2 regions of the Pseudorhizobium marinum genome follow, and region 1 is predicted to be linked to the other one. Evidence: riboswitches for the same ligand, from Rfam matches in the RefSeq annotation. Region 1 holds a riboswitch; the other holds the start of a gene.
What was found. Region 1 has a riboswitch for cobalamin ahead of EO99_RS0124560 (ABC transporter substrate-binding protein). Riboswitches for the same ligand answer to the same signal wherever they lie in the genome.
Positions count from the first base shown of each region.

Region 1 (3,743 bases):
AGCCGAACCCGAGGATAGTAACGCAGACGGCGCCGGTGGAGGCGCCGGCGGAGATGCCGAGCACATAGGGTTCGGCCAGGGGATTGCGCAGCAGCGCCTGCAGCACCGCGCCGCAGAGCGCCAGCGAGGCGCCGGCGCTGGCGGCGACCAGCGCGCGGCTGAGGCGATAGTCCCAGATGATGCCCTGGTGGATGCGGCTGAGTTCGAAGTCGGCGGCAAAGAGCCGGTTGGCGACGGCCTTTGCGGTGGTGGCGAGCGGAATGGCGATCTCGCCGATCGACACGGCGAGGCTCACCATCAGGGCAAGAAGCAGGAGGCCGACCGCGGCAAGCGCAACAAGCGCCCACCGCGGCGAACGCGCGGGAAAGGCCAGACTCACGGGGAAAGACCGAAGGTCTTGATGCCGTTCGCAAGGATCTCGATGCCGTCGATCGTGCGGATGGTGGGGTTCATCGCCTGCGCGTCCATCAGGACGAAGCGCCGGTTCCTCACGGCGTCGAGCTCCCGGGTGACGGGATCGTTCTCCAGGAAATCGATCTTCACCTGCGGATCGTCGGCGGCATAGCGGCGGCGATCCATGGTGGCGATGACGATGACGGCGGGATTTGCGTCCGCGATGGTCTCCCAGCCGACGAGCGGCCATTCTTCCTGCGTGTCGACGACATTGCCGGCACCCAGCGTCCCGAGGATATAGGCGGGCGCCCCGTTCCTGCCGGCAATGAAGGCGTCGCCGTCGACTTCCTTGCTGGAGAACCAGAAGACGACGGGCAGGTTCTTGCCGGAGGCGCCGGCGACCGAGGCCCTGGCTGCGGCTTCCCGCTGCTTCAGATCGGCAATCAGGGCGTCGCCGCGTTCCGTCACGTCGAAGATCTCGGCGAGCTCGGCAATCTGCTGGTAGACCAGATCCATGGTGAAGAGTTGTCCGCGAACGCCATCGCCGCCGTTGGTATTGATCTTGGCGACGCAGTCGGCGGGCGCGACATAGGTGTCGATGCCCAGTTGCGCAAACTGCTCGCGCTTGCCGACCGAGCCCTGCGCGCCGACGTGCCATTCGAATTCGGCCGCGACCAGATCCGGCTCCCGCCCGACGACGGATTCAAAGCTCGGATCATTGTCGGCAAGCCGTTGGATGCCGCGATTGATCTCCGCATATTGCGGCAGTACCGGGCCGACCCAGACGGAGGTTCCGGCGATCTTTTCGGCCAGATCAAGGGACAAGAGGATTTCGGTCATCCCCTGACCGATCGAGACGATCCGCGAAGGCGCCTTGTCGAAGGTGATCTCGCGGCCGCAGTTGGCGATCGTCAAGGGATAGGAGGTGGCGGCGAGGACCGGCGTGGCAAGGCCGATCAGGCCAAGCGAAAGCGTGAGGCTGGCAACAAGCTTGTGCATGAACTATCTCGATCAGAGGAAAGGCGGCAAATGCCGTGGGTTCAGACGGCATCGGCGGCGTGGCCGCCGGCGGGAAACCGGTCGAGACGGAGGGGTGCCGTGGGGCAAAGGTGCAGGTCGGTCATATCTGTTCCCTTGCCGGGCATCCCCGCCCGGCTGACTGAGTGGTGTTCGATGGCAGGTCTCCTGGCTCACGGATATGCGCCCTTCATCTGCCTTCCCGGGATAACCCAGTGGCATGGCGCCTTGCGACGCCCGAGGATGAGTGGCAATCCGCTCACAGTTGCGGGGGCAGCCACGGTCTCGGCACCCTTGCGGGAGGCCTCACCGTGTTCCCTATTAATCCCCTTCGAGTCACCGTCGGGGAACCATCGGGGCCAGCTAAACGCCAAGCCGACGTGACGTCAAGGTCGGCAGCGGCGGCTCGCAGGCCTGTCGGGAACAGGGATGATCCTTCATCAGGAAGTCTCCATAAGTTATGTAATAACGTTACTTATAGCCGGCCGATCGCGGGTTGTCCAGATGCCGTCTCGACTGAAGGCCCTCCGCCTTGCCCTGACGCGCGAACAGGCCCAGTCGAGCGCCAGCATGACGGTCAGCGACAGGCTGCCATGGCACTGACCGAAGCCCGATCTCCGATCATGCGACGGAGCATCTTCATCAAGGCTGAGTGGCGCAGCATTGCCGGATTGTCACCCCGGATGATCTGGGGACTTACCATCCGCCCCGGCAGCCTGTCCCGGCGTGAACTCCGGCGATCGCCGCTCCGCTGACGGCTGCTTCGGCGGTGCTTGCGGCAGCGGCCGCAGATCCCTGTAACGGCTCTTTAAATCCTTAAAATCGGCTCCCATATCTGCATCGACGCCGGAATTTTTTACGGCAGACGGGCTCGCCTTTTGAGGGAGCTCAATCTCAATCATCGATCCGTGCCGTATGAAGGGCGGAACGATCCGTGGAGGTTTGACATGAACATCGAAAAATACTCGGAACGGGTGCGCGGCTTCCTGCAGTCGGCCCAGAGCAAGGCGCTGTCGGACGGTCACCAGCAGTTCACGCCGGAGCATGTGCTGAAGGTGCTGCTCGACGACGACCAGGGCATGGCCGCGGCACTGATTGCGCGCGCCGGCGGGGACGCCAAGGCCGCTCGCATCGCCAATGACGCTGCACTTGCCAAACTGCCCAAGGTGTCCGGCGGCGAGGGACAGATCTATCTGTCGCAGCCGCTCGCAAAAGTCTTTTCCACCGCCGAAGAGGCGGCCAAGAAGGCGGGCGACAGCTTCGTTACCGTCGAGCGGCTTCTCCTGGCGCTGACGATCGAAAGCAGCGCTTCGACGGCGGCGACGCTGAAGAAGGCCGGGCTGACGGCGAACGCCCTCAACCAGGCGATCAACGACCTGCGCAAGGGCCGCACGGCCGACAGCGCCAATGCCGAGCAGGGTTTCGACGCGCTGAAGAAATATGCCCGCGATCTGACGGCAGAAGCCCGCGAGGGCCGGCTCGATCCGGTGATCGGCCGTGACGACGAGATCCGCCGGACGATCCAGGTGCTGTCGCGCCGCACCAAGAACAATCCGGTGCTGATCGGCGAGCCCGGCGTCGGCAAGACGGCGATTGCCGAAGGCCTGGCGCTGCGCATCGTCAACGGCGACGTGCCGGAGAGCCTGAAGGACAAGCGGCTGATGGCGCTCGACATGGGCTCGCTGATCGCCGGTGCGAAGTACCGCGGCGAGTTCGAGGAGCGGCTGAAGGCGGTGCTGAACGAGGTCCAGTCGGAAAACGGCGAGATCATCCTGTTCATCGATGAGATGCATACGCTCGTCGGGGCCGGCAAGGCGGACGGCGCGATGGATGCGTCCAACCTCCTGAAGCCGGCGCTCGCCCGCGGCGAACTGCATTGCGTCGGCGCCACCACGCTCGACGAATACCGCAAGCACGTGGAGAAGGATGCAGCCCTTGCCCGCCGGTTCCAGCCGGTCATGGTCAACGAGCCGACGGTCGAGGACACCATCTCGATCCTGCGCGGCCTGAAGGAAAAATACGAGCAGCACCACAAGGTGCGGATCTCCGATTCCGCGCTGGTGGCGGCCGCGACCCTCTCGCACCGCTATATCACCGACCGCTTCCTGCCCGACAAGGCGATCGACCTGATGGACGAGGCGGCGTCGCGGCTGAGAATGCAGGTGGATTCCAAGCCCGAGGAGCTCGACGAGCTCGACCGGCGGATCATGCAGCTGAAGATCGAGCGCGAAGCGCTGAAGAAGGAAACCGACGTTGCCTCGGCCGACCGGCTGAACCGGCTGGAGACTGAACTCGCCTCGCTTGAGGAAGAAGCCGGTGCGCTGACGGCCCGC
Region 1 covers NZ_JMQK01000039.1:11,141-14,883, forward strand. Annotated here, with positions in the region: gene EO99_RS0124555 (FecCD family ABC transporter permease) at 1-379, opposite strand, end outside; gene EO99_RS0124560 (ABC transporter substrate-binding protein) at 376-1,392, opposite strand; cobalamin riboswitch at 1,552-1,780, opposite strand; gene clpB (ATP-dependent chaperone ClpB) at 2,358-3,743, shown strand, end outside.

Region 2 (3,743 bases), on a different contig from region 1:
AGGTTGGCCGTCGCCAGGGAGAGAGTACCGTCTATCGGCCAGCCGGCGGCGATGCCGTTCAGATCGCTGCCGGAAAAGGACAAAACCACCACATCAGCCGGCGCCTGGTTCAGGTCGACCGGCTCGATGAGGTCGTCGAGAGACGACGATGTGGTGGCCAGAATATGCATGCCGTTGCAGAGCCTTAAGCGGCCAGCATCCTTTCTATCGCGTCGCGATCAAGTCCCTTTTCCCCAATCACGACAAGGCGGCTCTGGCGGGTCTCGCCGGGTGCCCAGGCACGGTCGAAGTAGTGGTTGACGCGCGACCCTACCGCCTGGACCTGCAGGCGCATCGGCTTGTTCGCGACGTCCACGAAGCCCTTTATGCGCAGCACGTTCTCGGCTTCGGCCGTGGCGGAAATCCGCTGCGCCAGTTCGTCGGCATCGCTGACGGCCGGCAGGTCGATGACGAAGCTGTCGAAATCGTCGTGGTCGTGGTCGAGCTCGTCGTCGTGATGGGTCTTGCGGTTCTCGATATCGTCCTCGACCGCAAGGCCGAGCCCGATCAACACGGCCGGGTCGACCTGGCCGTTCGCCGCAGCGATGATCTTTACCGCCCGCGGCAGATGGGCCGAAATCCGTTCCCTGGCGAGCGCCAGGCCGTCGGCGTCGATGAGGTCGGTCTTGGTCAGCACGATCATGTCGGCGCAGGCGATCTGGTCGTCGAACACTTCCTCGACCGGATCGTCGTGGTCGATGCTGTCGTCGGACAGGCGCTGCGCCTCCAGGGCCGCATGGTCGTGGGCCACCCGGCCTTCGGCAAGCGCGAGGCCGTCGACCACCGCAATGACGGCATCAACCGTGACCCGCGCCTTGACGGCGGGCCACTGGAAGGCCTGCACGAGGGGCTTGGGCAGCGCCAGACCCGAGGTCTCGATCAGGATGTGGTCGACGCGCGGCTCGCGTGCCAGGATCTGGTCGATCGCGGGCACAAAGTCGTCGGCGACGGTGCAGCAGATGCAGCCGTTGGCGAGCTCGATGATGTTGTCGTCCGGGCAGCTCTCGATGCCGCAGCCCTTCAGGACCTCGCCGTCGATGCCGACATCGCCGAACTCGTTGACGATGATCGCCAGCCGCTTGCCGTCGAGATTCTCGATGAGGTTGCGGATCAGCGTCGTCTTGCCGGCGCCCAGGAAGCCTGTGACGACGGTGCAGGGGATGCGGTCGAAGGTGACGCTCATGTGGGCATGTCCTCGTGGTGGTTGAAGGGGGGAATGCGGGCGGACATGCCGTTGCCGCGAAGGCAGGTCGGACGTCCGCGCAGGGGCAGGAAGCCGCGCTCGTCCTCGGCCAGCATCATGGCGCCGGTGACGATGTCGGGCACGTTCTCCAGCGCGAGATGGCCGAAGACATAGGACCAGCCGCTGCGATGGGAAAAGGCCGCACTCGGGCTCTTCTGGCAGTTGGCAAGGCAGGTGACGGGCTTGACGGCGAGCGGCAGGTCGGCCGTCGCGTCGCGCAGCGCCTCGATCAGCGCCACGCCGGGGCGCAGTTCGGAATCGGTCGCGCAGCGGCAGTTTGTGCACACGAAGATCGTGACGTCGGTGTCTCTGATGGCGGGGTCGTCACTCAAGGCCGCGTTCCAACTCGATCGATATGGGGCGCGCGACGGACTGCCGCTGGCAGCCTCGCCTTGGTGATCCAGGGCTTCCTCCGGAGCACCCCGCCCGGAAAAGCATAGACATGGCGACGGCAGGTCTCCTGGCTCGCGGGTCGTCGCTTGCTGCCCACCTTCCCGGGATCACCCCAGTGGCTTTTTGGCAGAAGCTCTCCGCTTACAGTTGCGGGGGCAGCCGCGGCATTGACCCGTTGCCGGATCGCACCGCATTCCCTTTTCGTCTTCTCCGTTGCCGGAAAAGAACCGTCAGGCTTTCAGTAAGCCCGGTCGCCGGTTCGTGTCAATGCGTCGCAAAGACGATTGCCGCTCGGAGCTTTTGGGTTATAGTGACCCGTCGTCGGTGCCCGAAAGGGACCAGAGGGAATGCGGTGAGACGGGTTCGTCAACTCCGCGGCTGCCCCCGCAACTGTGAGCGGAGAGCTTGATCCCATCATGCCACTGGAGCGATCCGGGAAGGCGGGAGAGAGCGTCTGATCCGCGAGCCAGGAGACCTGCCGGCGGCCATGTGAAAACGAATGCCCTCGGGTGGAGGGTGAAAGGACAGACATAATGACGACCAAGACGGCAGCCGGCGCAATCGGCATTTCCGCCTCCAAGATCATCCCCCTCAGCATGACAGCGATGCTCGGCCTCTTCTTCGTCGGCTTCGTCGGCTTCTCCCACATGGAAGTCGTGCACAACGCGGCGCACGACTCGCGCCATTCGCTCGCGTTTCCCTGCCACTGAGGAATTCTGACATGTCGTTGTTTCGCAACATCGTCCTCGCGGCGGTGATCGCCGGACTGTTGTCCGGGCTCATGCTCACCGTGATGCAGAGCTTTGCCACCGTTCCGCTGATTGTCCAGGCCGAAACCTTCGAGGGTGCCGGTGCCGAAGCGGGTCATTCCCATGACGCGGCCGCTCCCGCGGACCATCACGATGATGCCGAAGCCTGGATGCCGGCCGACGGCGCCGAGCGCTTCCTCTATACCGCTGCCGCCAACATGCTGGCCGGGATCGGCTTTGCCCTCCTTCTCGTGACCGCCGCCGAAGCGCTGGGCGGTCTGAAGGACTGGCGCGGCGGCCTGATGTTCGGCCTTGCCGGCTTCCTCGCCTTCAGCCTGGCGCCCGGCCTCGGCCTGCCGCCCGAGCTTCCCGGCATGCCGGCCGCAGAACTCGGTGCGCGGCAGCTGTGGTGGGTCGCGACCGCCGGCTGCACGGCCGTCGCGCTCGGTCTCCTCGCCTATACCCGCACCCCGGTTCTCGCCGTCGTTGCGGTCGTCCTGCTTGTCTTGCCGCATATTCTCGGCGCGCCGCATCCGGCAAGCTACGAGACGGCGGTGCCGGCGGAGCTGCATGCCCGCTTCGTGGCCGCGGTGCTTGCCACCAGCCTCGTCTTCTGGGCGCTGCTTGGTGCTGTGTCCGGTTTGGTCCGGGCAAGGCTTCGCGGCGGCGAAGAGGTCTATTCGACTGGCACTGCAGAGCCTGTCCGGTGAAGGATATTACCGATCAGGCCGAGGAGCGCCACCGCGCCAAGATGGCCAACCGCAAGGCGGTGCAGGATGCGGAGGTGGCCGAGAAGACCGTCGAAAAGGGTCTTCTCATGGTCCACACCGGCTCCGGCAAGGGCAAGTCGACGGCAGCCTTTGGGCTGGCGCTGCGCATGCTTGGGCATAACCGCCGCGTCGGGATCGTGCAGTTCATCAAGGGCGGCTGGTCGACCGGCGAGCAGCCGGCGCTCGCCGTCTTCGGCGATCGCGTCGTCTGGCACACCATGGGCGAAGGCTTCACCTGGGAAACCCAGGATCTGAAGCGCGATATCGCCGCCGCCGAGCGCGCCTGGGAGAAGGCGCTGGAACTGATGGCGGACGAGACGATCGGGCTCGTGGTTCTCGACGAGCTCAACATCGCGCTTCGCTACGAGTACCTCGACCTCGACAAGGTTGTTGGCGAGCTGCAGGCCCGCCGGCCGGACCTGCACGTGGTCGTCACCGGCCGCAACGCCAAGCCGGCCCTTATCGACGCCGCCGACCTGGTCACCGAGATGACGCTCGTAAAACACCACTTCAAGGCCGGCGTGAAGGCCCAGTCCGGCATCGAGTTCT
Region 2 covers NZ_JMQK01000032.1:13,651-17,393, reverse strand. Annotated here, with positions in the region: gene cobN (cobaltochelatase subunit CobN) at 1-170, opposite strand, end outside; gene cobW (cobalamin biosynthesis protein CobW) at 185-1,222, opposite strand; gene EO99_RS0123770 (DUF1636 family protein) at 1,219-1,614, opposite strand; cobalamin riboswitch at 1,716-1,922, opposite strand; cobalamin riboswitch at 1,981-2,172, shown strand; gene EO99_RS0123765 (CbtB domain-containing protein) at 2,209-2,385, shown strand; gene EO99_RS0123760 (CbtA family protein) at 2,397-3,134, shown strand; gene cobO (cob(I)yrinic acid a,c-diamide adenosyltransferase) at 3,131-3,743, shown strand, end outside.
Region 2: it holds a riboswitch for cobalamin, as region 1 does, so the genes downstream of both, EO99_RS0123770 (DUF1636 family protein) here and EO99_RS0124560 (ABC transporter substrate-binding protein) in region 1, are expected to answer to the same signal.